Regions from separate parts of the Bacillus paramycoides genome, predicted to be linked through region 2. Evidence: a T-box and tRNA genes for the amino acid it is inferred to sense, from the RefSeq annotation. Region 2 holds a T-box; the other holds one or more tRNA genes.
What was found. A T-box is a leader RNA that pairs with one kind of tRNA and senses whether it is charged. The one in region 2 lies ahead of metG (methionine--tRNA ligase), so its partner is inferred to be a tRNA-Met.

Region 1: it encodes a tRNA-Met, which carries the amino acid that the T-box ahead of metG (methionine--tRNA ligase) is inferred to sense. The anticodon was not compared.

What each region holds. Positions count from the first base shown of each region.
Region 1 covers NZ_CP152427.1:58,618-74,483, reverse strand. Annotated here, with positions in the region: gene cysK (cysteine synthase A) at 189-1,112, opposite strand; gene hslO (redox-regulated molecular chaperone HslO) at 1,227-2,102, opposite strand; gene AAG068_RS00375 (type III pantothenate kinase) at 2,109-2,897, opposite strand; gene ftsH (ATP-dependent zinc metalloprotease FtsH) at 3,123-5,024, opposite strand; gene hpt (hypoxanthine phosphoribosyltransferase) at 5,110-5,652, opposite strand; gene tilS (tRNA lysidine(34) synthetase TilS) at 5,649-7,079, opposite strand; gene spoIIE (stage II sporulation protein E) at 7,299-9,770, opposite strand; tRNA gene AAG068_RS00350 (tRNA-Glu) at 10,032-10,103, opposite strand; tRNA gene AAG068_RS00345 (tRNA-Met) at 10,118-10,191, opposite strand; gene AAG068_RS00340 (S1 domain-containing RNA-binding protein) at 10,352-10,834, opposite strand; gene divIC (cell division protein DivIC) at 10,922-11,281, opposite strand; gene yabQ (spore cortex biosynthesis protein YabQ) at 11,278-11,931, opposite strand; gene yabP (sporulation protein YabP) at 11,928-12,236, opposite strand; gene AAG068_RS00320 (RNA-binding S4 domain-containing protein) at 12,295-12,570, opposite strand; gene mazG (nucleoside triphosphate pyrophosphohydrolase) at 12,585-14,045, opposite strand; gene AAG068_RS00310 (putative polysaccharide biosynthesis protein) at 14,058-15,659, opposite strand.
Region 2 covers NZ_CP152427.1:4,827,053-4,842,918, reverse strand. Annotated here, with positions in the region: gene AAG068_RS25330 (alanine/glycine:cation symporter family protein) at 1-238, opposite strand, end outside; gene AAG068_RS25325 (cation:proton antiporter regulatory subunit) at 648-1,145, shown strand; gene AAG068_RS25320 (cation:proton antiporter) at 1,146-2,345, shown strand; gene AAG068_RS25315 (DUF3920 family protein) at 2,508-2,942, shown strand; gene AAG068_RS25310 (MarR family winged helix-turn-helix transcriptional regulator) at 3,055-3,465, shown strand; gene AAG068_RS25305 (pirin family protein) at 3,517-4,215, shown strand; gene nprB (neutral protease NprB) at 4,372-6,012, shown strand; gene AAG068_RS25295 (metal-sulfur cluster assembly factor) at 6,210-6,527, opposite strand; gene AAG068_RS25290 (methyl-accepting chemotaxis protein) at 6,647-8,338, opposite strand; gene AAG068_RS25285 (methyl-accepting chemotaxis protein) at 8,528-10,222, opposite strand; gene AAG068_RS25280 (class I SAM-dependent methyltransferase) at 10,636-11,454, opposite strand; T-box leader at 11,569-11,839, shown strand; gene metG (methionine--tRNA ligase) at 11,890-13,524, shown strand; gene AAG068_RS25270 (EamA family transporter) at 13,565-14,467, opposite strand; gene AAG068_RS25265 (sensor histidine kinase) at 14,607-15,866, opposite strand, start outside.

The sequences.
Region 1 (15,866 bases), 520 kb from region 2:
TTATATTAACCACTTCCAACTATATTCGTTATGTATACAGAAGGGTTACACTCGAAGGCTAGTAAAAATAAATTAATTATACTACCTCTTATTTTACATGAAGTTTTCTAGTCATTCACTCTTTTCCTATTTCCAATCCAAAAAGAAAAAGCATCCTTTTTCAAGGATGCTTTTTCAATCACATATAATTAAGATTCAAATTGATAAAGTGGTGTACTTAAATAACGTTCACCGTTACTTGGGATAATAACAAGTACCTTTTTCCCTTTACCTAACTTTTTCGCAATTTCTGTTGCTGCATAAATAACTGCTCCAGAAGAGATACCCACTAAAATACCTTCCTCTTTCGCCACTCTTCTTGCATATTCAAACGCTTGTTCTGTTTTCACTTGAACAATTTCATCATATACTTCTACATCCAACGTCTCTGGGATGAATCCCGCCCCAATTCCTTGGATTTTATGTGGACCCGGTTTCCCACCAGATAATACTGGTGAATCCGCAGGTTCTACTGCATAAATTTTAATATCTTTATATGCTTCCTTGAGTACTTCACCAGCACCAGTAATCGTTCCACCTGTACCAATTCCTGCAATGAACGCATCTAATTGGTCGCCCATTTGTTCAACAATTTCTGGACCTGTTGTTAAGCGATGAATTTCTGGATTCGATTGGTTTTTGAACTGTTGTGGTATAAAGTAGCCATGCTCTTTTGCTAATTCAGTCGCTTGACGAATTGCTCCACCCATTCCTTCAGGACCTGGAGTTAATACTAATTCAGCACCGTAAGCACGTAATAAATTACGACGCTCAACACTCATTGTTTCTGGCATTACTAAAATCGCCTTATATCCTTTAGCAGCCGCTACCATCGCTAAACCAATTCCTGTGTTACCACTTGTTGGCTCAATGATTGTATCGCCTTCTTTTAATAATCCCTTTTTTTCAGCATCTTCAATCATAGCTAATGCAATACGATCTTTAACACTGCTCCCTGGATTCATAAATTCTAATTTTAAGTATATATCTGCGCTGTCTGATTCTACGATGCGGTTCAACTTAACGATCGGCGTTTTCCCGATTAATTCTGAAACTGATTGTGCCACTCGCATTCCTGTCACTCCTAACACCGAGTATTTTTATTGGTTTTGTCTATATTTAGATTTTGTCAGAAAATTCCCTGTTTGTCAATCTATTTAGAGGGTGAATCCCCTTAATTTCCCTTATTACAAATTCTCAATTAAATTTGTAATATCTTCTTTAGAAAACTTATATCGCTCATTACAGAAATGACAATGAACTTCTGTTTCTTCTTCTTCTTCACGAACTTGCTCTAACTCCGTTTTACCTAAACTAATTAACACACTCTCAATACGTTCGCGTGAGCATGTGCAATTAAATTGAACATCCATCGTTTCTAATACTTTTACTTTATCTTCTCCAAGAACTGCATACAGTAACTCTTCTGGAGAAAGCCCTTGTTCAATCAATGTTGATACAGGAGGAATCTTCTGCAAACGATCTTCAATGAATGAAATTGTTTCTTCCTGCGCACCCGGCATAATTTGAAGGATAAATCCACCTGCCGCTAATATGCTGTCATCTCCATTTACAAGAACGCCAACACCTACAGAAGAAGGCGTCTGCTCAGAAACTGCAAAATAATACGTGAAGTCTTCCCCTAATTCTCCTGAAACAATTGGAGATTGACCAATAAACGGCTCACGCATACCAATATCTTTAATTACTGTTACAAATCCTTCAGTACCTACAGCTTGATATACACGTAATTTCCCTTGTTCCGTTCCTTCAAAGTCAACATGTGGATTCGTTACGTAACCACGTACATCCCCATTTGCATGAGCATCTACTAAGATAGGACCAATCGGGCCATTACCTTCTACCTTAATCGTTAGCTTTTGTTCACCTTTTAACATTGCGCCCATCATTGTACCTGCAGTTAAAGAACGACCAAGTGCCGCTGAAGCTGTTCTCCATGTATCATGACGTCTTTGCGCCTCACTTACCGTGTTAGTAGTACGTACACTATACGCACGCACTTCTCCATCAAACGCTAACGCTTTTACTAAATAATCTTTCATACTTATTTATTCACCTTTCTCATGCTGTAAATTTGCATTACGCTCGTATAACATATACAAACCTTTTAATGTTAAGAATGGATCTACAACATCAATTACATTCGATTCTTCTGAAATTAATTTCGCCAATCCACCTGTTGCAATAACTTTCGGTTCTTGTTTAGCTTCCTCTTTCATACGCTTAACAATACCTTCCACTTGTCCAACATAACCATAAAGAATACCAGATTGCATCGCACTTACCGTATTTTTCCCAACAACACTGCTTGGTTTTGTGATTTCAATACGAGGAAGTTTTGCCGCCCTACTGTATAAAGCCTCTGCTGAAATCATAATTCCCGGTGTAATAACGCCACCCATATAATGCTTTTCTTCGTTAATATAACAATATGTAGTAGCCGTACCGAAATCGACAATAATAAGCGGACTTCCATATAAGTGGATTCCAGCTACTGCATTTACAATTCGGTCCGCACCTACTTCACGTGGATTTTCATATTTAATATTTAGCCCGGTTTTTATTCCAGGACCTACTACAAGCGGTTTAATTTTAAAATACTTTTCACACATGCGCTCTAAAGCAAACATAATTGGTGGTACGACCGAAGACACGATAATACCTTTCACATCTTCAAACGAAAGACCCTCGTGCTCAAGCAACTGCTTTACAAGCATTCCATATTCATCTTCTGTCTTATGACGATCTGTTTCCATGCGCCAATGTTGACGAAGTTCCCCCTCTTCAAACACGCCTAGTACAGCATTTGTGTTCCCTACATCCAATACAAAAATCATATTCTCACCACTTATCTTATTTAATCTATATTTGTGCAGTATGTGTAAAACTTATAAAAACATCATATCACACATACTTATATAATCAGCTTTTCTATCCTCATCATTTTACAAAAAGATTACGCTCTATTTCAATTTTTAATACCATATTTATTTAAATTCTTTTTCCACTTCATTTCGTTACACAAATAAAAAAAGGAGTGACCACCGTCACTCCTTCATCTCTTACTTATCTTCTGATTCTTCATCGTCCTTCTTCATGTTGATGTTTACTTTCACATCAGCTGAAGATGTTGGACGTTCTGGCAATCTGCCGTAATCACATAAATGATTGATTTGCTCAGCATCTAACGTTTCTACTTCAAGTAACGTTTTTGCAATAAGATCTAGTTTATCACGATTTTCAGTAAGAATGTCTTTTGCACGAGCATAACATTCTTTCATAATCGTTTGCATTTCCACATCGATGTCGTGTGCAATTGCATCACTGTAGTTTTGTTCTGAATGGAAGTCTCTTCCTAAGAACACTTGACCACCTTGCGAACTACCAAATTGCATTGGTCCAAGCTTATCACTCATACCGAATTCCGTAACCATACGTCTTGCGATACCAGTCGCACGTTGGAAGTCGTTATGAGCACCTGTACTCACTTCACCAAATACAATCTCCTCAGCTACTCGACCACCAAGTAAACCAGTGATTTTATCAAGTAACTCTGGCTTTGTCATGAAGTAACGATCTTCTTTCGGAAGCATTACTGCATATCCACCAGCTTGACCTCGAGGGACAATTGTTACTTTATGAACGACATCAGCTTCATCAAGAACAACACCAATTACAGTATGGCCTGCTTCATGGAAAGCGACGATATTACGTTCTTTTTCAGAGATAACACGACTTTTCTTAGCCGGACCTGCAATAACACGATCCGTTGCTTCATCAATGTCACTCATATCAATTTTCTTCTTATCTTGGCGCGCAGCTACTAAAGCAGCTTCGTTTAATAAGTTTTCAAGATCAGCACCAGAGAATCCTGGTGTACGAGTTGCAATTGCTCTTAAGTTGATATTCTCATCAAGCGGTTTATTACGAGCATGTACTTTAAGTACAGCTTCACGGCCATTTACATCTGGACGATCTACTGTAATTTGACGGTCAAAACGACCTGGACGTAATAATGCTGGGTCAAGAATATCAGGACGGTTTGTCGCAGCGATGATAATAATACCTTCGTTTGCGCCGAATCCATCCATTTCAACAAGTAATTGGTTCAACGTTTGCTCGCGCTCATCATGGCCACCACCAAGACCTGCGCCACGTTGACGTCCTACTGCATCAATTTCATCAATGAAAATGATACAAGGAGCATTTTTCTTTGCATTTTCGAATAAATCACGTACACGTGATGCACCGACACCGACAAACATCTCTACGAAGTCAGAACCACTGATAGAGAAGAACGGAACGCCTGCCTCACCTGCAACAGCACGTGCTAATAAAGTTTTACCTGTACCTGGAGGTCCAACTAATAGAACACCCTTCGGAATACGAGCACCAACTTCAGCGAACTTACGAGGATCTTTCAAGAATTCAACTACCTCAACAAGCTCTTGTTTCTCTTCATCCGCCCCAGCAACATCTCTGAAACGAACCTTTTTCTTTTCATCATTATATAACTTCGCCTTACTTTTCCCGAAGTTCATAACACGGCTACCGCCGCCCTGAGCTTGGTTTAACAAGAAGAAGAATAAAATGAAGATAATAACAAACGGAATGATAGAAGTAAAGAATGTTACCCAAGCACTTGTTTCTTCTGCTGGTTGATACTTAACTTCAGCACCTTGCGCTTTGTCATTAATTTTCTTTTGTAATTCCTCGGTATTTGGTGCGTAAGTAACAAATTGTTCTCCTTGGCTAGAGTTGTTAAATTGTCCTTTTACCTCAAATACACCATTTTTCGGTTGAAGTTGCACATTACGAACTTCACCTTTTTCTAGTTTAGTAATGAATTTATCGTAGCTAACTGATGTCGTTTTTTGTGTCGAACCATTAAAATAGCTCACGATTCCAATTACTACTAGGAATATCAGTAAATAAAAGATGGTATTACGGAAGATACGATTCATTCCTAACCTCCTCTCACGGCATAAACACTATAGTAAATCGTAACATAGAAAAACTTTCCTATACAATTGTGACGCCTGTATTTAATTAATTTGAGTAAACGCTTGGTTTTAATACTCCTACATAAGGAAGATTACGGTACTGCTCTTTATAATCTAATCCATACCCTACAACAAATTCATGTGGTACAGTAAATCCAACATAATCCGCTTTCAAATCTACCTTACGGCCTGTTGGTTTATCTAATAACGTAACAATTTTTACAGACTTCGCTTTACGATATTTAAATAGGTCTACTAAGTAGCTTAGTGTAAGACCGCTATCAATAATATCTTCAACGATTAAAATATCGCGACCTTCTACAGAAGTATCAAGGTCTTTTAAAATTTTCACTTCGCCTGTTGAAACAGTTGAGTGACCGTAACTAGATACAGCCATAAAATCCATTTCAAGATATGTATCTGTTCTCTTTAATAAATCTGCCATGAATGGCATTGCACCCTTTAGTACACCAATCGCAAGAGGTACTGTATTTTTATAATCCTCTGCAATAATTGCACCTAACTCGAGCACCTTTTCTTGTATTTGTTCTTCAGAAATTAATACTTTTTCGATATCTTGATTCATCATTTCATTATCCTCCCGGAAGACTCCTTGCTTTTGTAGTGAATAATCATATATTTATCTTTCTTTGTTACCTCTTTCGAGATAGCAAATGCAGATCGCTTTAACAAGGGTATCCAAATAATGTTCCCACTTGCATCACAAACGACCGGCCATTCTTCTCTTTTTTCTCTTGGTACTTTCGCTTCGATAAAAATAGCTTTTATCTTTTTGGTGCCATTCATACCTTGTATTGACATGCGATCTCCATTTTCTCTAGAACGAATACGAAGTGGATATGATATATCATTATACTTAGCAACAAAAACTGTTTCATTCATGTTACTTGGTATATCTTCGCTCACCTCTGTTACAAGCATATCCCCGTTCGATAGCGTAATTGTCCCGGGCACTGATAAATCTTGTAAAAAAGGGGAAACAATTTCTTGTTTAAATTCAAAGCTGCACTCCTCGTATGCGCGAACAATTTTTAAATCACCTGGGAAATCAAGTGAACCCGAAGGTTGTGTCCGCTTAAAAAACTCAATCACTTTGTCAATATGTATAGAGGAAAGAGAAGATGGAATCTTATATTCATAAAGATAGTTTAATATTAGTTGAATCCCTCTTCTTTGTAAAGGCATAGACATGGATTCAAAGGCAGGAATTGATAAGCTAATTTGTTTATCACTTTTTTTTGTAATTACTTTATTCATTTTCTCAAAAGCTAATTCCTGCAAATACGCCTCATCCTCTTGCATCTGCATGCTAAATTTTTGGAACTTCTCATGCACTTGTGGATTTTCTTCTTTCAAATGAGGAAGAACATATTTACGTAATCGATTCCTTGTATATACTTCCTTTTTATTACTTGGATCTATACGAGGAATTATTTTTAGCTTATGACAGTAATCAATAATCTCTTCCTTCGTTACTCCAAGTAACGGCCTAATTAAATACCCATTATGAAAAGGACGCTTCACTGCAATTCCTGCATATCCTTTTGGAGTACTCCCTCTTACAAGGCGCATTAAAATCGTCTCTACTTGATCATCACCATGATGTCCAAGGGCTACATACCTCGCATCATATTTCTTCATTATTCTTTCCAAAAATGCATATCTGCATTCTCTAGCAGCAACTTGTGCATTCATCACGTATTGCTGTTGATATTGCGACACATTAATCCTTATCGTTTCGCAAATAACTCCCAGTCCTTTACAAAGGTCCTGCACAAACTGTAGGTCCTCATGAGATTCATCACCTCTAAACATATGATCCACATGCGCCACTACAATCTCAAACTGTTTTGCTGCTCTTTTTTCTAACAAATAATATAGAAGAGCTAAAGAGTCAGGACCACCAGAAACCCCTACAACAATTGTTGAGCGTTCCTTTAATACATCATGCTGCTTTACAAAGTCATCTACTTTTTCAACAAATGTATCTTTCAACTTCGTAATCACCTTTCATTAAACAAGAACAGCAACGTTAGTTACCTTGTTTATAATGGTACAACTTTTACAAACATTGTGCAAAAAAAAGATATACAAAAATTACATTTTTATCTTACATCATCCGTACATATTCGCAAAAATAATATTATTATCTTTTAAAGCAAAAAAACCTAGGCATCCACCTAGGTTTTTAGAGAGAAACATCACACTTCAAGTTTATTGCGCTTGCATTCCTACAATTGGAATGGTAGCCCACTTCGGCATATTTTTCTTCACTTTCGCTACTACAATAGTCATATCATCATTTATATAACCATCGCCAGAGCGAATCACCTCTTCCATAATGATATCAGCAATTTCTTGTGGATCTTCAGTTTGTAACTCTTTAATTTTCCGCTTCATCCATAACTCGTGATTCTCCACATGCTGCGCGCCCTCAAAAATCCCATCACTCATCATAATAAGAATATCGCCCGTCTTTAATTGCTCACCCACTACATCAACTTCAACATCCTCAATAATTCCCATTGGTAAATTACTTGCCTCAATTTTCAAAATATTATTTGCGCGTTTAACAAAACTCGGCGTCGATCCAATCTTTAAAAACTTCGCACTCGCATCCCGCAAATCTACCATAGCTAAGTCTAATGTCGTAAACATCTCTTCTGTTGTTCTTAAAGAAAGAATAGAGTTAATAGATTTAATCGCTATCTCCTCATCGATGCCTGACTGAAGTATTTTTTGTAATAATTTCACTGTTTCTTTACTCTCCATATGAGCTCTTTGCCCATTTCCCATGCCATCACTAATTGCAAGGGCATATTTCCCAACACTTAAATCCATCATCGCATAAGAATCACCCGAAACAAACCCACCGCCTTTTGCAGCTGTGGCCAAGCCGGTATCAAGAGAATACGTTTTTGCTGAACCAAATGATATTAAGCTGTGGCCGTTCGGGTAAGAAGATTTTTCTTCATGTTTCACAACTATATTTTCCTTTAGGATATCAGAAAGCATTGGTGCAACTAATTTTTCACACTCTCCATGTTCATTAGATGCAACTGGAATCAACATTTCAATATCAATACTTCCTCTATCTAAACAATAAATATCAACATGCTCTATTTCTACACCAAAATCACGAAATGCTTGCAGAATCTGTTCTTCCTGTACTTGATGATTTTCTCTTTCTCTTTGTATCTCCTTGGAAAAATCCTCCATAACCTTTGATACACCTAACAATTGCTCCGCTACTATTCTACGATTTTCTTTCATTTGTTTTCGTAATTTTTGTCCCTCATAGAAGTGATCTAATTCACCTGCTACTAAATCCGTCACTTTCTTGCCTCTCACACAATGCTTGTCCCATTCACGAACTAACTTCCGATTATGCTGCAGAGTTCCTTCTTCTGTTTCGCTCATTATTTGTTTCATATAATCGTACGTTTTATCGAAATTAACTACCCAGCATTGATCTTTCTTAAAACACGTTTGACATGTTTTTGCAGTAATTGTACTTAAGAACAAATCTGCCTCTGTCTCTTTATCTTCCTCCTCCACATATCCATATACAGAAAAGCTATTAGATAAAGCAGCAAATACATTGGCAAATTGATTGATTTTATTCGCTGTAACATCACGCATTCTTCTTAAATACTGTTGTTGATCTTGCGAATGCTCCTGTGTGCCTGGCATGAATTTAGCAATACGATCCATAACAAGTTTCGGCGTTAATAAGAAGAAAGCAATTGCTACACCAGATTCAATTAAAGTTGTCACAATGTTTGTTTGCTTGTCTACATATAGCGTAATCAAGCTCGTCCCAATTAATAAACCTAAACTAACACCTAATCGCTTCCCTTCTTTTAGCAAACCACCAAGCAATCCAGAAAAAGCAAGCAGACTAAGTTGGGACAAACTGGAGACATTCGCCAAACTCAATATTAATCCAGTGACAACTCCCACTGTAGACCCTGTAGCAGCTCCCGCGATAAATGCAAACACGAGCACTAAATATCTAGTAAAAATATGTTGAATAGAAGCGTCATATACAAACCAATCTGTTGTACCTGTTAAAACAGATGCTAGTAATATAATTAAACAAACGATTTCTTCCGTCTCTAATGCTTGTTGTTTCCCTTTTCTTTCTACTAAAAGCGGGACACTTTGTAAAAATATCATAGTTAATACGAAGCTAAGCCCTGCCTCAATCGTACTAACGAGTAAATCGTACATGGTAACAGTTTGTTGTGCAAAATATACAACAACTAAATGTGCGGTTAATGCGGAGATAAATACTTGGAATGGTACAAGTCCAACAGTTTTACGTGTAAACCGACTAAAGAAGATATTATAAATGAAGAAAGTAAAGATAGATGCAAAGGTAAAGAATAAATTATCTATCGAAACTGAAAGTGCGCCTCCCATTAGAGCCAAGAACGCGAGCGGCATTTTATCCCGCTTCATAACATAAACAGCAGCAAAAAACGGCAGTGCAAACGGTAAAATGTTTGTTAATATATATGCTCGTCCCAAAAGAAAACCAATAACAACAATAATAAATCCCCATCTAAAGAAAACTTGTTCAAACTTCATTCGCAACTTACTCGTCCACTTTACTCCTCCAAGCTGACCTTCATTCATTGCCAATGCACTTGTATTCATAGTATTCCTTCCTGCTTTAGGCATATTTTTAACACCACCTGCATAGTTTAATTACTGTCATTATAAAAGATGATTATTGGGATTTTTGTCAAAACAACAGTTTTCACTTTTATAATCGTTCGACTTTTTATTCGAAATAACTCTACATATATACACGGTATGTATTTTATTTTTAATATTTTAACCGAACATTCAGAAAATATAGGGTGATTTTGTAGAAGTGTTGTATGTCTTAATTTATTTAACAAAAAAAAGATCATGCACATTTGCATGATCTTTTTTAGATGACCCGTACGGGATTCGAACCCGTGTTACCGCCGTGAAAGGGCGGTGTCTTAACCACTTGACCAACGGGCCGTTAAAATTAAATATAGCGGCGGAGGGGATCGAACCCCCGACCTCACGGGTATGAACCGTACGCTCTAGCCAGCTGAGCTACACCGCCATGTCGTCTTATTTAACGGACAATTAGTATCTTACCCTAGATATAATTTAAAGTCAACACATCTTGAAAACTTTTTTAAAAATATATTTTCACATATAAAAAAGCACCCCGAGCAATCGCCCTGGGCACCTCTCTATATACTAAGAATTAAACATTGTTATTATCCGCGACGTGCGCCACGGCCACCACGTTTAGATTCTGTGTTACGCTTTAAAGAAGTTAAACGATCTTCGCTATCCTTTAAGAAACGTGCCATCTTTTGCTCGAATGTTTCTTTTGGAGCACGGTCGTTACCGCCACCACGGTTATCTCTGTTGAAAGAACGATTACGTTGTGGACGTCCAGAACGTTGTTGATCACCACCGCGTTGGTATTCACCACGTGGACGATCTCCTTCTGTTTTTTCACGCTCTTTCGCTTTTTTAATAGATAGACCGATCTTACCATCTTTTTCAACGTTAATAACTTTTACTTCTACTTGGTCGCCCACTTTTAAGTGATCGTTAATATCTTTCACATAATTATCAGCAACTTCACTAATATGAACAAGACCCGTTAAGCCTTCTGGCAGCTCCACAAAAGCCCCAAAATTTGTAATACCTGTTACTTTACCCTGTAACTTGCTGCCTACCTCGATTGACATAAAAAAAATGCTCCTCCTTAGTGGTTAAAAAGTCAAATTTTACTTTATTATATATAATCCTAAAATATAGTGTCAATAAGACATACTCTACTTAGAAACAGGAAAAATTATCTCCCCTTTTCCAGAGAAGAAATAATCCCTTCTAGCAATCTTTAATACGTACTCTTCATCATTCAACTTTTGAACTTCGTCTTTTAGACTTTTTTCTTTGTTCGTTAATGAATCCAGTTCTTTTTTCATGTCCTTAACTTTTGCTTCTTTTGCTTTAATGGAACTGTTTTGTTGATAAAACGTTACACTAATACTCGCAATAATTGTAAAAGCAAAGACAAGAAAAACCGCTAAACGGCGATAAAGTCGCTTCCTGTTCTCATCCGTTTGTATTATATGCTCTTTAACAGGATTTGGACTCTGTTTTTCGATTGTTCTTTGTCTCAGTTCCCTCATTTCCGAGGTCCCCCTAACTTCTTTTTTATACGCTCCCATAATTGGAAGATATGTTCCTTCAATTTTGCTATATATTGCAGGAACCCTACATGTTTCATTATAAAAAGTTTAACACGATTAGGGAGAAGTTTCCATATGAGCGAAGCAATAAATCGAACAGGCCAGAAAAAAACTTTCCATATGAAAAGTAATATCCAAATCACCATTTTCCATAACACATGTCCAATTGAAAGCAGTATACGAAATAAGAATAATATAAATGCAATAAATAGCTGCGCTATAATAATAACAGGTTTTATCATGAGTAGCTTTATAATTTGAACAAAAAAGTGTGTTGTTTGCATAAAAATATAGATGAGAAAATTTAACAGTCTCATGTATATTGCTTTCAATAAGCTTTGATACGCCGCAAAACCACATAATAATGCCAAAAATACATATATACGTAGTTCAGCTTCATTTACAAGAAGCAATACGTAAAAGACGAATAATGCTTGGACAATCCAAAATAGTATATCATGTATAAACACAAGCCAACGTTTACGTTCTTGCCGCTTTAAAAATCGTTGGTATGTATCTAAAGACGCTCCAATCCAAGCACCCATTCCGATCATTGAGAGCATCGTATACAACTGAATTGTTAGGCTCATTTAAACAACTTACTAAAGAATCCTTTAGTTTTCTCCCCTTGATTCTCATCAATATACAGCATCTCATGAACTTTCCCTTTAATCGATACAACACCTTTTTCCACATCTAAATTTTTCATTTGCAAATTTTGACCACGAATTGTTAAAAAGCCCATTACAGTCTCAAGCAAAAACTCTTCACTATCAAAACTCTCTACCTGCTTTACACCGGTAATATCAATTACACGCCTGCCACGCATAATAATATCATGCTCTACAGAAACATTTTGTTGATTAGAAGACATAGGTGAGTAACCATTATTCACGTAAATCCCCCCATACATTTATACTAGCTAATAGTAATGTATGAAGGGATAATCGATTTTAGAACAAGCCTTCTTCAGCCTTTACCTTTTCTTCGCTAACTAAACTATACATATTTGTGGCATCTTCTTTTTTAGTCGTTTCTTTCAATTCATTTATTTTTACAGTTACTATTTTTTGACCAAAACGAATTGTTAATTCATCAGCTACTTTCACATCTGAACTCGCTTTTGCCACTTGACCATTAATTGATATTCTTCCTTGATCAGCTACTTCTTTTGCTAATGTTCTTCTTTTAATTAAACGTGATACTTTTAAAAACTTATCTAAACGCATATCAAATCCCCCTATTAACGCTCTGTTTGTTTTGCCTCTTCCCATAAAACATCCAACTGCTCTAATGATAAATCTTGCATCTCTTTATTCATTTCAGCTACCTTTGCTTCCATGTATAAGAAACGACCGACAAATTTCTCATTTGTTGAACGTAACGCTTCTTCTGGATCTATTTTATAATGACGAGCTATATTAACAAACGCAAATAGTAAATCGCCGAATTCACTTAACATCTTCGCCTCATCCATGTTTGTAACTTCTTGTTGGAACTCGTGCCATTCTTCTAAGGCTTTCTCTATCATCGGTTGCACATCAACCCAATCGAAACCAACCTTACCAGCTTTTTTCTGAATTTCATACGCACGTAGTAACTGCGGCAAACTTTTTGGAACTCCATTTAAAACGGATTCTTTCACAAATCCTTTTTCTTGTTTTTTAATTTCTTCCCAATTGGCAAGTACTTCATCGGCACTATTTACATCTGTATTCCCAAATACATGCGGATGACGACGAACCATTTTCTCAGATAAAGTTCGAATAATATCATCTATAGAGAACCAACCTTCATCTTCTCCGATTTGAGCATGCAGCATAACTTGTAGTAATACGTCACCTAGTTCCTCTACTAAGTGATCGTCATCCTCTTCATCAATTGCTTCCAATACTTCATAAGCTTCCTCAATTAAATACTTCTTTAAAGATTGATGCGTTTGCTTTTTATCCCACGGACAACCATTTGGGCCACGAAGGTCTGCAATAATTTCTCGAAGTACATCAAACTGTTGATACAAGGACGCACGTTCCTGAACTGGTGGTACATATACGCTCGTTAAGTTATTCAACTCCGTTTCATGATCTAACATGTACAACGGCACCTTTTTCACTTGTTCAAATGAAGTCCCTGCAGCTGTTACGATATACACTTCATAATCATCTGGCAGCATCTCCATTAATGTTAATTTCACATCTGATGCAACGAATGCGTCATATACTTGGCAAAAGATTAAGTGTTGACGTAATTCTAATTGTCCTCTTTCAAATGATGTAGCGTCAATTAATTGGAACCCTTCAATTGGATCAATCTTAAGACTTGCAAACATAGGATCAAGGAAACTTTGTCCACCTTCAATTCGCACTTCAATATTCGCTACTTCACTTTTTTCCAACAGTAGCTGAACCGTTCTTTCCGCTACAAGCGGATGCCCTGGAACAGCATAGATGATTTCTGCACCTTCAGCTTGTTTTAGCAATGTATTCGCAATTGTTTCATATACAATTTCAAATGTATCATGCGCTTCATATACATCGTCAAAAGCAGTATATTGTATACCTTCTTTCTCCAACTCTTCTATAACGGGATGTTCCTTCGTTCTAACAAACATGTGATCTGCTTCTTTTATTTTTCGATATACACCCATCGTTAACTGATCTAATTCACCAGCACCTAATCCTAAAATAGTAATGATTCCACTCACAACCTGCCACCTCTATCCACTCTTCTTCAATGAACCTTCTTTTGTCTCTTTTTTCACAACGGTTCCTATTTCCGCTTTTGTAAATACACGTAATTTTAAAATTAAAAACATATATGCTAATCCACCGATAGCTACACCTAATAATGCCTCAAGTGTCGCGATTCCTCTATGTTCCGTATCAATTACTAATCCAGACATTTGCAATACACGCATAAACACTATTAATACAAATCCCATACCGATACCACTAATAACTACACCTAACATATTCCGTTTGTCGATAAGCGATTCAGATACACCTCGCATAAGTAATACACTATTTAGTACAGAAATTACAATTAACGCAACTAGCGTTGCAATTGCAGCTCCCTTCACACCAAAATACGGCATTAATATATAATTTAAAGCTAACTTTAAACAACCCCCAAATATAACGAATATTGCTGGTTTTAATGTTTGTCCTAACCCTTGCAAAATAGAAGCGGTCGTAATTGACAATGAACTAAATAAAATAGATAAAGATAAAATGGATAAAACATCTGACCCATCACTATTTTCAAACAACATAATATTCGTAGGCTGAATAATACAAGTTAATCCAATGGCCGCTGCAAATCCAATAACAAATGTTATTTTCATTGCTAACTTTACCTTTTCTTGAATAAAGGTAAGATCTCCTCTTTCCTTCGCCGCTGTTATAATTGGAATAAGTGACAACGAGAAAGAAGTTGTTACGACAGTACCTAATTGCATAAGCGGGATACTTCTGTCATAAACACCTTTTAACACCTTTGCACTTTCAGCTTGCTCTCCTGCCCCAATAAGTAAAGAATAGAAAGAAACAGAATCAGCCATTTGTATAAAAATAAGCACTAAGTTACTAACACAAATCGCCAATCCTTGCCAAAACAGGATTTTAATGATCTTCTTTTTCCCTCTAATTCTCTTTACGCTTTTGAAGAATATAGAATGAAAATCATGACGCATATAAAGTACAAGTACGATAATCCCAATCAGTCCACCTGCGATTGAACCTAACATAGCACCTGCACCAACTGTATATAAATCAAATCCGTGAGCAATTAGGAATAGAGATAAAAATACAATAATAGAAACACGAATTGTTTGTTCTATCACTTGTGAAACAGCTGTTGGCATCATATTATTGAACCCCTGAAAATATCCTCTTGCTACAGATAAAAACGGCATCAATATGAATGAAAAGGAAATAACACGTAATAACTTATCTAAGTGTATATCACCCATAGCTGTTGCAATTGCTTCGGCACCAAAGAATAGTGTAAAAAATCCTATGAAACCAATCCCTAATAAAAACCAAAAAGATACACAGATAATTTCCTCTGCTTCTTGCTTTTTCCCTCGTCCTAATCGTTCCGCAACCATTTTTGAAATTATAATGGGGAACCCATAAGTAGCTAAAATTAAACAAAATCCATAAAACGGATAAATTTGTTGATAAATATAAAAACCAATGTCACCCGCTATATTTTGATATGGAATACGGTAAAAGGCGCTTAATACCTTTGTAACAAAACTTGCGATTGTTAATATAATAGCCCCTCGCCAAAAGGCTTGATACTTCTTCGATTCCATACAAGAAAACTCCTTTTTCTATTCTCACCCCTCGTATTATATCATAAAGAAAAGGACAAGCTTCCTTACCTACACGAGTAATCATACGTTCGTGCAACGCTAGAAATGTTCAACGAAAAAAGGTAGCAAAGCGCTACCTTCATTCAATATACATATCTCCAAATAATTGATCTCTCAAGAAGAAATATCATAATTAGGAAAGATTAC
Region 2 (15,866 bases):
CGATACGTGCTGCTGCACTTAAGCAAAATGCTTGGAATGGAGAGATGCTATCTTTCTTTTTTTCTTTTCGATTAAATCCTTTACTAATTAAACCGACCATCTCACCGAAATGAGTAATTTGGACGAATTTTAATTTAAATGAGAAATAAAGACCGAAGCCGATTAGCATTGCAATAAGAATATATGACCATAAAATATTATTCGTTACCTCAAGGAATCTGCTAAAGATATCAACCATATAATACACTTCCTTTTTTCCGTAATAAGAAAATTATATGCAAAAAATATACGAGAATCAATTTTTCTAAAAGATTATGTTACATAAACGTATTTTGTGTTATGATTATGTTACATCGTAATATTTTTAGAATTATTTACATTTTAAAAAACTAAATGTAAAGCGAGAAAGAGGGGATAATTTGAAAGAAGAAACTTTATTGAAAGTAAGCCTTAAGAGTTTGAAAATGAGAAGTAATATATTTTTTATCATTTCATCTTTAAGTATCTTTTTAGGAGCGACTTATTATTACAATAAAAGATTTCCAAATCACATGTATCCTGAATGGTTAGCATTTCTAAAGTTGATTGGATGAATAAAAGACAGAAAAACAGAAAATTCAAATAAAAAAGTTGTGGAGGAGCTAAATATGAATATTAGAGAAAGTGAACTTCCGGGTATTGGTTATAAGTTTCAAATCGTTACGAAAGGTAACGAAAAGATGGTGATTGTTATTCATGATGATGGGCGTAGAGAAATGTATCATTTTAATTCAGACCATGAAGAAAGTATCTCAAGTATTTCGTTACGTGACTCAGAGGCAAGACAAATCGCAGCAATATTAGGTGGAATGGTATATAAGCCTAGAGCGTTAGAAAATGTTGAAATGGTCTTTGAAGGTTTAGCGATTGAGTGGTTTAAAGTAGAGAATGCTGCTCCAGCGCTTGGAAAAACAATCGGTGATCTTGAAATAAGAAAAACATATAGCGTAACGATCATTGCAGTTATGAAAAAGAATATGAAAAAGCTATTTAATCCAGGGCCAGAAACGGTAATTGAAGAAGGCGATATGCTTGTAGTTTCAGGTGAGAGAGAAGAAATTAAAAAGATTATTAATGAGTTACTTTCGAATAGGGGGACTGACTAGATGGATACGTTAATTTTTGAAGTTGGTACAGCGTTAGTATTAGTTGCAATTGCGGCAGTAATTGCTGGAAAGTTTAAATTCTCAGTCATTCCGTTTCTAATTGTTCTTGGGATGTTAGTAGGGCCACACGCCCCGACAATAGGTGTGATCGATTTCAAGTTTATTGAAAGTGCAAGTGTCATTTCCTTCCTTGGACGGATTGGTGTTCTGTTCCTTCTGTTCTATCTAGGGTTAGAGTTTTCGATGAAAAAACTGATTAAATCTGGACGTTCTATTGCAATTGGCGGAACGATCTATATTTTAATTAACTTTTCACTTGGGTTATTATACGGATTTATAATGGGATTCCCTTTACTAGAAATCTTAATTATTGCGGGTATTATTACGATTTCTTCTAGCGCTATCGTTGCAAAGGTGTTAGTGGATCTAAGAAGAACTGGTAATAATGAGACCGAATTAATTTTAGGAATTATCATGTTCGAAGATATATTCCTTGCTGTATATTTATCAGTTGTTTCAGGCTTAGTTCTAGGGGATCATGCTTCCTTCCTAGGTGCTCTTACTTCAATTGGAATTGCTTTAGGATACATGCTTCTATTCTTTATTGTAGCTAGAAAGGCGACGCCGTTATTAAATAAATTGCTCAATATTAGTTCGGATGAAATTTTCATTATTGTAGTATTTGCTTCCTTATTCTTTATTGCAGGATTCTCGGAAACAATTCACGTTGCCGAAGCAATTGGGGCACTTCTTTTAGGGTTAGTTTTCTCTGAGACAGAGCATAGTGACAGAATTGAACATCTCGTTGTTCCATTTAGAGACTTCTTCGGAGCTATTTTCTTCTTCAGTTTCGGATTAAGTATCGATCCGTTCTCACTAGGAGGAGCGATATGGTTAACGTTAGGTGCTGTCCTTCTTACAATCATCGGAAACTTTGTAGCAGGGATGATTGCAGGACGACAAGCTGGATTATCTCATAAAGCGTCAACAAATATTGGATTAACAATCGTTTCAAGAGGAGAATTCTCTATCATTATGGCCAATATCGGTATCGCCGGTGGTTTAATGTCAGTCTTGAAGCCATTCTCAGCACTATACGTGCTTATACTATCCATCTTAGGTCCGCTCTTGACGAAAGAGTCAAAGAATGTATATAAATTTTTAAATAAAATCTTTAAGTGGGATACGAAGGCTAACTAAATTAAAAAATGATGAAAAAAAGTGATTACGAAAAAGGAATCTATGTCGGCATAGATTCCTTTTTTATTGGCATTTTTTCAAGGATGAAAGAATACGTTTAATATTTACCATATTGTGGCATACATATAGAAAAAGGGTGCTTGGAAAGGGGAATAAAGAGAAATGGAACTCCAGTTTCAAAATGTATATCAACAGGTGGAGAATTGGTATGTGTTGGATTCGGAGCTTCCTTGGGATGTCAAAAGGCTTAGAGACGATTTGTTTTCACTTATTGAAGTATGTAAAACGCCAGTTATTTTTTGTGATACGTGTGATGCGAATCATGTCCTTCTATCATTAGGAGAAGAAGAAGAGGAATTTTTATTCCCAGTAGGTGGTTTTTATCATAAAGAAAAACAATTAATTTTTGTTTGTATGTGGGAAGAGTATGAGCAAGTGCTCAAAACACTACTGCATGAATTTCGCCATGCAATGCAACATAAGAGAGACATATTGTATGTTGGAAGTGAATTGTACGAAGATAGATGGATTGAGAAAGATGCGAGGAAGTTCGCGGAGAGGAAGTTAGATGAATATAAAAATAGAAAGTTAATGTAAAGCATAGTGGAGAAATGGCACTGTGCTTTCTTTGGTGCTTACTAAAAATAAGTGATTGACTTTTATGAAGTTTAGTTCTAAACTAGTGGTATGAAACGAGCGAGGTGATGAAATGAAAACAGAAGATAGGCTCGGATTACTATTATGGTTTCGTTTATCACGTTTTTACAACAAAAGTATTCGTGAGACGAATCAGCATTTGAAAGAATGGAATGTATCTGCCGCTCAGTTTGATGTACTAGCTCAAGTTGGAGGGCATGGTCGTTTAACGCAGCAAGAGCTTGGGAATAAGCTATTTGTTACAAAGGGAAATATCACACAGCTTTTAAATAAAATGGAGCAGCTGGAGTGGATTCTTCGTGAACAAGAAGGTACTACAAAATATATTTCGTTAACAGAAAAGGGAAAAGCTTTATATGAAGAAATCGTCCCGCCTCAAGAAACATTCCAAGCGGAGCAGTTTCAAAATTTAAATGTAGAAGAACAGCAGCAATTATTACAATTACTAAAAAAATTACAGTGAGAAAAATTTTTAAAATAAATCTTGAATTCGAGATAATATGAGGTGAAGGGTATGTTTAGAAAAGTTGATCATAAAAATATGGGAAGAGCAAATCACGGTTGGCTAAATACACATTTTCATTTTTCATTTGCGAATTATTATAATCCTAATAACATGAACTTCGGTGCATTACGTGTAATTAATGATGACCTAGTAGCGGCACAAACTGGTTTTGATATGCATCCGCACCGAGATATGGAAATCATTTCGTACGTTGTAGATGGTGCTTTAACACATGAGGATAGCATGGGAAATCGTGGAACAATTGAGCGGGGGCATGTTCAATATATGAGTGCTGGCACAGGGGTATTTCATAGTGAGCATAATTTAGGAAATGAAACATTACGTTTACTACAAATTTGGATTTTACCAGACCGTGCGGATCATAAACCAAACTATGGTGAGTTTAAATTTGATTGGAGCAAACGTGAAAACGAATGGTTTCATATGGTATCTCCATTAGAAGGAGAGGCACCAATTCGAATTCACCAAGATGCGAATTTATATTCTTTATCGTTAGATGCTGGAAAAGAAATTCGTTTTCCTGTGAAAGAAGGCCGTCAATTGTACCTTGTACAAATTGAAGGAAGTAGTGTAATCAATGGTGAAAATCTTGTTATGCGTGATGCAGCAGAAGCGGTGGAAGAAGATATTCATATTGAAGCGAAAGAGCAATCTCATTATTTAGCAATTGAATTGAAAAAACAATAAAAGGTTTATAGAAAAGAGGACATCCGATAGATGTCCTCTTTTTTTGAGTGGAATTGTCAGAAAAAACTTTCTCAAATTTCCAGTAAAGGTATCACCTTGAAAAACAAGAATTGTATAAAAGTGTCAAAAATCTTTATGGGAATGGGGAATGTTATAGTGAAAAAGCAAGTCATTTCATCAGCATTAGCGTTAACTGTTATCGCCGGGGGATTTGGAGCAACGACAACGAAAGCGGAAGAACAAAAAATTCAATATCATCAAGAGTTTAAAACACCTGCATACATAGGTGAAGAATGGAAAGCACCAGAAGGACTAGGTAAAAAAGAAACGGTCTTTCAATATTTAGAGAGTAAGAAAGATATGTTCAAATTAGCAGGAAATATTGATAAACACTTTAATGTCGTTGGGGAAGAAAAAGACGCTGAATCTGGCACAACACACGTGAAGCTAGTTGAAAAACATAATAACATTCCTGTGTATGGTTCAGATCAAACTGTTACACTAGATAAAGAGAATAATGTAAAAGCATTCTTCGGACAAGTTATTCCGAATTTAGATGATAAAAATATTCCTGCATCTGCAAGTATTAGTGCGGAACAAGCAGAAACAATTGCAAAGGCAGATATTGAGAAAGAAGTTGGCCAAGTAAAGAATTATGATGGTGTGAAAAAAGATTTATTTGTGTATGAAAAAGATGGGAATTATTATCTGGCATACCTTGTTAAGGCATCGGTCTCAAAGCCAGCTCCAGGATATTGGCATTATTTTGTTGATGCAACGAATGGAAATGTAATTGAGAAATATAATGCTGTAGATCACATTACAGGATTCGGTTACGGAGTTTTAGGGGCTAGACAATCATTTGAAATTGCGCAAGATGAGAAAACAGGAGCGTTCAATTTATTTGACGGTAAACGTGGACAAGGTGTTCATACATTTAATGCAGATAATATGGATGAAAATTTATTTAACCTATTCTCGCAATGGTTTGGATATACAGGTCTAGAAGTAGAAAGTAAAAGTAAATTCTTTGATGACAAAGCAGCGGTTGATGCGCATGTAAATGCAGGAAAAGTATACGATTATTATAAAAAGACGTTTAATCGTAATTCTTTCGATGATAAAGGTGCGAAACTTATTTCCTCTGTTCACGTAGGTGAAAACTGGAATAACGCAGCTTGGAACGGTGTACAAATGATGTATGGTGATGGTGATGGTACAACATTTATTCCATTATCAGCCGGCCTAGATGTTATCGGTCACGAATTAACGCATGCTGTAACTGAACATACAGCAAATCTTGTTTATAAAAATGAGTCAGGTGCGTTAAATGAATCGTTATCTGATATTATGGGTGTCATGGTTGAGAAGAAGAGCTGGGATTTAGGTGCTGACATTTATACACCGGATAAACCTGGTGATGCACTTCGCTCTCTGAAAGATCCAGCATCTATTCCAAATCCATTAAAGCCAAGTGAAGGCTACCCAGATCACTACAATAAACGCTACACTGGAACAGCTGATAATGGCGGCGTTCATATTAACAGTAGTATTAACAATAAAGCTGCATATTTAGTATCTGAAGGCGGCGAGCATTACGACGTGAAAGTAACTGGAGTAGGCCGTGAAGCGACAGAAAAAATTTATTACCGTGCTCTTACGAAATATTTAACTGCAAACTCTGACTTTAAGATGATGCGTCAAGCGGCACTTCAGTCAGCTGAAGATTTATATGGTAAAGATTCTAAAGCTGTACAAGCTGTAACGAAAGCTTACGATGCAGTAGGCGTAAAATAATAAGAGAAAAAGACCTGACTAGGATGTCAGGTCTTTCTTTATCCCGCTATTTGCCGGGCAGTAAGACCCCCACCTCAAAATTCAGCGGAAGCAAAGAAGTTAGGTGGGGGTCGGGCTGCCCGTAAAAGCCCGATTGGTGAGGGCTGATAGTCAGTGGGGGATGAACAAAACCCCCACTGATTAAAGTTTCACTTTATTTAGTCGCGAATACCTAATGCGATTTTTGCCATACGTGACATACGTTCTTTAGACCAGGGCGGATTCCAAACGACATTTACTTCTATTTCATTGACTTCAGGTACGTTCGTTGATAATACTTTTTTAACGTCTGATACAATCTGCCCAGCCATTGGACAACCGATAGAAGTCATCGTCATCGTAATGACAGCATTATTATTTTCATCTGCCGTAACGTCATAAACTAATCCAAGATTGATAATATCAACACCGAGTTCAGGGTCAATAACAGCTTCTAAGTTTGCATATAACTTTTCTTCAAATGCTTGTTGTGACATGTGTAGCACCCCCTACATATTAATGATATCGATTCTCATTATAACGGATATATGTATAAAGTGCAGGAAATGAGCTCAAAAAAAATATCCCTCTTGGAAGAGGAATATTTTTGGAATGTCTATTCAGTTTTAAAATGAGACACAAGTTGATCTAATTCTTCAACTGTTTGTTTCATTTGTCTAGCAGTTTGTGTCATTTCATTCATCGTAATGACTTTTTTCTCAGCAGATTGTGCTGTTGCCGCTGTTTCACTAGATACTTCAGTCGAAATAGAAGCGATGTTATTCAGTGAAGCGTTCATTTCTTCAGCACTTGCAGCCATTTCTTCAGCAGTTGCTGAGATATCTTGCATTTGAGTAGATACTTTATTTACTTGTTCTACAATTGTTGTGAAAGAATTGCCAGCTTCACGAATAACATGGATGCCTTCAGATGCTTCCGAACGGCCTTGTGACATCATAGAGTTAGCAGTTTCAGTGTCTTGTTGAATTTGATGTAGTAGCTGGTTAATATCTGTTGCCGCTGTTTTTGATTGTTCAGCAAGTTTTCGAACTTCGTCAGCTACGACAGCGAAGCCTTTTCCTTGTTCGCCAGCACGAGCTGCTTCGATAGAGGCGTTTAAAGCAAGTAAGTTTGTTTGTTCTGCAATATTAGAAATAGATTGTACTGCTGTATCAATATATTTTGTATGAGTGATTAGACGTTCGACTACTTCTGACGTAGCATTTACCGCTTCGTGTATCGTTGTCATTTGTGAAACAGATTTTTGAATAACGGTACTTCCATCGTTAGCTTGTTCAGATGTAGCTACAGCAAGTTCAGTTACAGATGAAGCAGATTCAGCAATGCGCTGAACACTTACTGTCATATCGTCCATTGCAGTTGAGCTTTCTTCCATGCTAGCAGATTGCGATTGAATACTTGCATTTAAGCTAGACATCGAGCTTTGAACTTTTATTGTTGCCTCACGTGATACATTCGTCTTTTCTAACATATTTTCAGAAGCGTTTTGTACTTCCACAGATGTTTTTTGAACACGATTGATGATATGTTGTAGGTTTTCTAACATTTTATTAAATGATGTTGCGATCGTACCAATTTCATCATTACTATTTACTTGTAGGCGGGCTGTTAAGTCACCTTCATGAGATGATAATTCTTTTAGTTTACTATCAATTTGTTGAATTGGTTTTACAAGTTTACCAGAGAACCACCATGCAAGAGTGATAGCTACGATAATACAAATAACAAGTGATAGGAAGATCACATATTCAATTTGTAGTGAAGATTGATCAATTTTTGCGATAGATTGATCACGTAGCTTAGCTTGTTCATTACTATAATTTGTGAAGTCACCAATTACTTTATAAACAGTACCATTTTCTGCATAAGCTACTTGTAAAGCCTCTTCCCATTTTTGTTCTTTTGCAAGGGTGAAAACTTTTTCTTCAATAAATTTTCTCCAAGCCGATCCTGATTCCATTGTGTTTTTCACAGATTGAGAAAGGTTAGGATTTGAAAGAAGTTGCTCTTTCTTATCTTCAAGAAGTTTACTCATGGAGTTAAATTTGTCTAATTCGACTTGATCATGTTGTAATAAATAACCTCTTAAAGCAGAGAGCTGTACTTGATAAGCATCCCCGCGTTCTTTCAATTGTGTTGCCAAAGGGGAAATTTCTTTTTGTAATGCTTCAGCTTGACGAGATTGGTCAATAGCAAAAAATAAAATAAAAGCTAAGGCGATACCAAATAAAACGCAAATCGTTCCCATCATGAACATTAGTTTTTTTCGAATGCTAATAAAATTCATATAATAAAAAGCCTCCTTTGTGAAATCATAGTATTAGAATTAATTAATGTAAAAAATTGAAAGAAAGCTTTACTCCGTCTGGAATAAAGCTTTCTTCTTTCCTTTAGGAATTATAGCAGACGGAATGAGAGATAGAAAGAGATATTTTAAAGTGAAAAAAGAGAGATTGTAAATCTCTCTTTTTTCACTTTAAGCATTTGTTTTGAAATGAGAAACGAGAACTTCAAGTTCTTGTACAGTCGATTTCATTTCAGATGCCTTTTTAGCGACGACACTCATTTTGTTTACTTGGTCACCAGCTGAAGTTGCTGTTTGTGATGTTTCGGCGGCAACTTCATTTGAAATAGAAGCAATGTTATTTAAAGCTGCATTCATTTCTTCAGAACTTGCGGCCATTTCTTCAGCAGTTGCAGACATTTCTTGTATTTGTGTAGAGACTTTGTTAATGTGGTTAACAATTTCTGAGAATGAAGATCCAGCGGTACGAATGACTGTAATTCCTTCAGACGCCTCTGATTGACCTTGCTCCATCATTTCATTTGCTATTTTTGTATCTGCTTGAATTTGATGAAGTAAATGGTTAATATCAGTTGCTGCTAATTGAGATTGTTCAGCAAGTTTTCGCACTTCATCGGCAACAACAGCGAAACCTTTCCCATGTTCGCCAGCACGGGCTGCTTCAATTGAAGCATTTAAAGCAAGTAAATTCGTTTGTTCCGCTATATTAGAAATAGATTGAAGTGCAGTATCAATATGATTGGTGTGCGTAATGAGTCGCTCTACTACTTGTGATGTAGCATTAACAGCATCATTAATGGTATGCATTTGTGTAATAGATTTCTCAATGACTTTATTCCCACTATCTGCTTTTTCTGAAGTTGTAACAGCTAGGCTAGCAACAGAAGAGGCGGATTCTGCAATACGCTGAACACTCGTTGCCATATCGTCCATTGCAGTTGAACTTTCTTCGATGCTGGAGACTTGTGAACGAATATTATGCTCAAGAGCATTCATAGTTTCCTCGGTTTTTGCTGTATTTTCCATAGAAGCAGTTGTTTCAATAAACACATTTTCAGACGCTTCTTTTACACTTGTTGATGTTTGTTGCACTTGTTGTATGATACGTTGTAAGTTAGCGAGCATTTGATTAAAGGAATTGGCGATATCACCGATTTCATCTTTACTCGTTACGTGCAATCTAGCTGTTAAATCGCCATCTTGAGAAGCTAATTCTTTTAATTTCTTATCAATTTGTCGTATCGGTTTAACGAGTTTACCAGAGAACCACCATGCTAATAAAATAGCCGTTATTGTACATGTAATGAGTGAGAAGAAAATAATATATTGAATAAGAGATGAAGAAGACTCTACGTCAGCAATTAATGCGTCACGTTTATCATTTTCTTCATTTGCGTATTTAGTAAAACGACTTAAAAGGTCATTTACATAATCTGTTTGAGCTAAAGCGATTTTGGATGCTTCGTCCCATTTTCCTTCTCGAGCGAGAGGGAGGACTTCATTATCTACGACGCTCCGCCACTTTGCCCCCATTAAAATCGCTTCTTTCATTCCTTCAGGGAGCTTTTTATCACTTGTTACTTTTTCTCTAGTATCGGCTAGTTTTTTTCCTTCTCGGTTGAATTTATCCAATCCTTTTTGATCGTGTGAGAGTAAATATTCTTGTAAGCCAGCAACTTGTGCTTGGAACCAATCGCCACGTTCCTTTAAAATTGTTGCTCTTTTTGATACATCATTTTTCAAAGTTTCAACTTCATTTGCTTGATTCATAGCGAATGAAAGAATAACAATAAGAGCAATGCTAAATAAGGAACAAATACTTAAGAGTGTGAAGAGTAGTTTTTTTCGAATACTAACATATTTCATCGTTACCCCTACCTTTTGAAAACTGTTTATTATGATTTATAAATGTTAATACAGAATTAATAAAAACATTATTATGAAGTTATTAATCTGTTCAATGAAAATTATAGCAGATAATGGAAGATGGCAAGTCAGTATGAGTAAATGTTCTTAAAATGTATACATTTGCATATCAAAAAATTCATGAATAAAAATTAGAAATCCTATTGTAATTTGAAATAACATCATGTATACTTCTAATTAGTTGATAACGATTATCAGTATCAACTATAAACATTACTCTTCGTTATGTTGGTCATACCCCTTTTTGACGACGTAAGTCAGAGACGAAATGTTGAAATATCTTGTGTCCTATTCTACAGAATTATGGTAATCTCCAACCTCAACTTATATGCGTGAGCATGCAAAAAAGGATCCTATCCGTGAAGGGATCCTTTTTTGCATGCTGTCGCAATTAATGTATATAAACCAGGTACACGCTCTTCCATTCCTTCCGGTGCAGTAGGAGGGAAGACCCACCTTTGATGAGACCCGCGTTCTTCAACTAGTTTTTCAATTTTAAAATGTGCTTCTGCAAGTGTTGTAATAATTTCTCCTAGCGTCCAGCGACGGATGGTTGTTTTAGGTAACGATTCTTTCTGCGCTTCTGTAAGTAGAATGCTATAAGCAACATCATCTTCAATTAATTCTTCATCAAAATAATTTCCATTAGCCCGAAATGATGGGTGGTCGCTCCCTAATAATTTCGTGTAAACAGGATGATAGTCGCGAAGGATAAGTATTCCATTTTCTTTCAGTAAGGTAGCAATTTTTTGAAAGAGAGGTTTTAAATCTAGAAAGTAATGGAGTACACCAAGTTCCAGCAATACGATATCAAATGATTCGGAGAGCGGCGCATGTAGTACATCAGAAACGACATACTGGATAGAGACACCTGCTGCTTCCGCAAGTTCATTTGCATATTTTGCATTACTTGCTGAAATATCAACAACTGTTACGTGAGCTCCTAAAAGAGCGAGAGCAACGGCTTTATTGCCTTTTGAACCGAGTAAATTAATAATACGTTTTCCTTTTGGAGATTGTATGTAAGGTAAATAGTGATCTACTTCGCGCATGGGATCTTCCATAAGCTTTTTCGCATAATCAGCTGGCGCCCCGTGGCGATTCGTCCAAGCTTCATACGCAGCTGCATTCCAGCTTTTTTCATTACGTGCGCTTAGTTGTTTTTGATTCAATCGTATCACTCCTTTCGTGAACGTATAGTTATTCTATGAGAGGATGGGATTTCCTCTTCTTTCCGAATAAAAGTTTGATTTTTCTGTGATTAAGTCGTAAAATACGTGTTATATATATAAGCATTGAAAAGGAAAAGTAGGATGAAACCATTCTTTCCAGAGAGCTTCGGTAGCTGAGAAGAAGCAAGAATCTTCATTTGAACAATGGCCTTTGAGCTTCGTCCCGAACTTATCAAATGATAATAGTAGGCGGCGACGAGAGTTGGTACTCGTTATCAAAACCACAGTATAAGAGCATATAGCTCCGTACTTGTTAAGGCTAATTATGTGAGTAATTGGCGAAATAAGGTGGTACCGCGACTGTTTATACAGCCCCGCCCTTATCTTTTTTAGATAAGGGTGGGGCTTTTTTATATTTAAAAGGAGGGATGTAAGATGAGTATTTTTATTGGAGGCGCTTGGCCATATGCAAATGGTTCGTTACATCTTGGACATATTGCGAGTTTGTTACCTGGAGATATTTTAGCACGTTATTACCGAGCAAAAGGTGAGAATGTGTTGTATGTATCGGGAAGTGATTGTAATGGAACACCGATTGCAATTAGAGCAAAACAAGAAGGTGTGACGGCTAAGATAATTACTGATAAGTATCATGAAGAATTTGAGCGATGTTTTCGTAGCCTTGGTTTTACTTATGATTGTTATACACGTACAGATAGTGAGCACCATCATAAAACGGTTCAAAAAGTCTTTTTACATTTATTGGAGGAAGGCTATATTTATAAGAAAACAGTAGAACAAGCGTATTGTGAAACGTGTACGCAGTTTTTACCTGATCGTTATGTAGAAGGCATTTGTCCACATTGCCATGAAGCAGCAAGAGGAGATCAATGCGATGCGTGTTCAGCTATTTTAGATCCACTTGATTTGTTAGAAAAGAAATGTAAGTTATGTGGTAGTACGCCATCCGTACAGGAAACAGAGCATTTCTATTTCGCATTGCATACATTTCAGGAGCAAATTAAAAAGGCTGTAGAAACAGCAAAACAAACAGGAACATGGCGCGACAATGCGATTCAACTAACAGAGAGATATGTAAAGGAAGGATTACTAGATAGAGCTGTGTCACGTGATTTACCAATCGGGGTACCAATTCCAGTAGAAGGGTATGAAGATAAGAAAATTTACGTATGGATTGAAGCAGTGACAGGATATTATTCGGCGAGTAAACATTGGGCTGAAGAAACAGGGAAAGATGATCAAGAGTTTTGGGATAGGGAGGCGAAAACATATTATGTACACGGAAAGGATAATATTCCGTTTCATTCTATCATTTGGCCAGCGGTATTGCTTGGAATAGGAGAAGGAGCAATACCACATCATATCGTTTCGAATGAATATTTAACAGTTGAAAAAAGAAAATTATCTACAAGTAAAAACTGGGCAGTATGGGTGCCTGACATATTAGAACGCTACAACTCAGATTCTATTCGTTACTTTTTAACAGTGAACGCACCAGAAAATCGTGATACTGATTTTTCTTGGCGTGAATTCATTTACAGTCATAATAGTGAATTGTTAGGTGCATACGGAAACTTTGTGAATCGGACATTAAAGTTTGTTGAAAAATATTATGGTGGTACTGTACCGAAAGGGAGTATTGATGTAGAGCTGAAAGATAAAGTGGAAGGATTATATAAAAGTGTAGGAGAGGCGATTGAGCAAACTACATTTAAGGTGGCGCTAGAAACAATATTTGAGGCAGTGCGTTTTGCAAATAAATACTTTGATGAGAGGCAGCCTTGGAAACAACGAGAAGATGATCCAGTTTCATGCGAAGAAACGATTTATAACTGTGTGTATCTTATCGCTAATTTTGCAAATCTCCTTGAACCGTTTTTACCATTTTCAAGTGAAAGAGTTAGAAATACCTTATCGATTGTGAACCGAAATTGGGAACCTCAACATACATTGCCGAATAGAATCGATAGTGTGCAGCCGCTATTTGAACGAATTGATGTGAAACAAATTGAGCATGAGATAGAAAAGTTATATGGAGCGGTAAAGTGAGATAGAGAAAAAGACCTTTCAAATTATGAAAGGTCTTTTGTTACGCACTATGCACGCTTCTATGTTTCTTTTCTTTCCTAGCCGTAAGGAGCTGAGGGGTGAAAATCCCAAGTAGTATAAAGATGATTCCAATCCACTGCATGAAGGTTACGACTTCATGTACAAGTGTAATAGAAGCGATAATGGCCGTTGGTAATTCAGCTGCTCCTAGTATTGTACCAAGTCCTGTTCCAACTTTCGGTACGCCAATTGAAAAACAAATGACAGGTACGACAACGCCGAACAATCCGAGGAAGAAAGAGTATTTCCAAAGACCGGCTTGCAAGGCACCGTCTGTTAAAAAGGTTGGCGGGAAGAATAAGCATACGATAAGAGTAGCGCTTGTTGTCATAAGGAAGCTTTTCGTATAAGGTGGAACTTCTGTAGCAACGCGCCCACTTGCAAATACATAGAATGAAAAAGAGACAGCGGCCAATAGGCCAAAGATAATACCTTTCGTGGAAAAGTTTTGTCCGAGACCTTCAAAGACACCGCCTGCAAACAATGTTCCAACAAATAAAATAATAATAGATATAACTTTCTCACGGCTTGGAAATGTACGGTTTGCAATTGCCTCAATGACTACACCAATCCATGTGAACTGGAAAAGCAGGACGACAGCGATAGATGCTGGTAGTTCTTCTACAGAAATAGCATAGAAAATACCGGTCATACTCATTGTCGTGCCAACTGTTAGCAAGGAAAAGAATTGCTTTTTTGTTACTTTATGACGTGAAACGAAAAGAACGAGCAGAAGAAGTCCAATCCATCCGAAGACATATTGTCCTCCTAATAGTTGATGTGCTGAAAATCCATCAATGAATCCGAGTTTAAAAATAGTTGAAAGTACGCCGTAGCTACAAGCTCCGAATAAAACGAGTAATGAATACTTAAATTTCTCCATGAAAATCCTCCTTTTACATAATAAAAAACGCCCGCTATCCAAATAAGGATAACGGGCGAACGAAACAGAGTCATATACTCTACAAAATTCCGCCACTCATACGAAGTATGAATTTGGGGTATGAAATTGTAGTAGGTTTTTACATTGCTTTTGGGAATACAATAGAACATTTTACACCTTGAGGTGTGTTTTGTATACCATAAGGAAATTGATGTTTATCTAGTATTTGTTTTACAATGTATAACCCAAGACCACTACCTTGTACTAAGCCATGTTTGTCAGGGTTTGCGCGATAGAATGGTTCAAATAAATGGGCAAGTTTATCTTCATCTATTTGTGAACCTGTATTTAATACTTCTAATGCGTAACCGTTTGGCTTTTCATAAAGCTTTATATATACATGCTGATGGTCAATTGTATAATGAATTGCATTTGAAATAATGTTGAAAATGGCAGTTTGAATAAATTTAGGATCAGCTAAAACTTGTACATCTTGTTTAATGTTAGATTGAACATTTAATTGCTTTACAGATACGAAATAATCTACTTTCTTCATAACATCCTCAATAATATTAGTTAATGAGATAACTTTTAAATCTGGTTTAAATTGAGGATTTTGTATTTTGGATAATTCCGACATTTTTTCCGTTAATATGTTAATATCTTGCATCATTTCATAGGAACGTTTTAAATATTTATCTCTATCTTTATAAGCTCCAATTCCGTGAATCATGCCATCTAGTTGCCCCATAACGGCTGCGATTGGTGTTTTTAATTCATGGGAAACCATAGACATAAATTCTTTACGAGATTGTTCTAATTGTTGTTCCTTTTTGAGTTCATTTCTTAAATCTTGATTGCTCGCATGTAAATTCTTCACTATATTTGGTACTTGTGAAGCAGCTACTTGTAAATTAAAATCTGTTTGATCTGTATTTTTGTTAAGTAGCTTTTTATCTGAGAAATCAAGATTCATAATATCCTTTAAAGCATCACTCATATATTGGAAAGGTTTAGCAATTAGTTTTGCATAAATTAAAGAGCCGAGCAGAGATAATGCAAGCATTGTCGCGCCAATATGTGGAGCTAATTGCTGCAGTACATCTGTTAATTTTGGATTATCTTGTGCATCATTTGTTTTACTTGCTGCATTTTGTTTATGTAAGGCATCATTAGTAGCGACTTGCTTTTCCGTTTCTGTAAGTGGAGCAGAAGCGCTATTTTTCCCCGAAATATTTTGAGTATGTTCTTTTGCTTTTGCAGTTTGGCTAGGCTGCAAAAGGTGATTGATAGCTGTAGAGAGTGATTTATAATCTATAACCGAAGATTGGAAATTAAAAATGTCTCCCTGTGATCCAGCTTTATTTTGATTCGTTTTACTTTGGTCGTTTTGTTTATT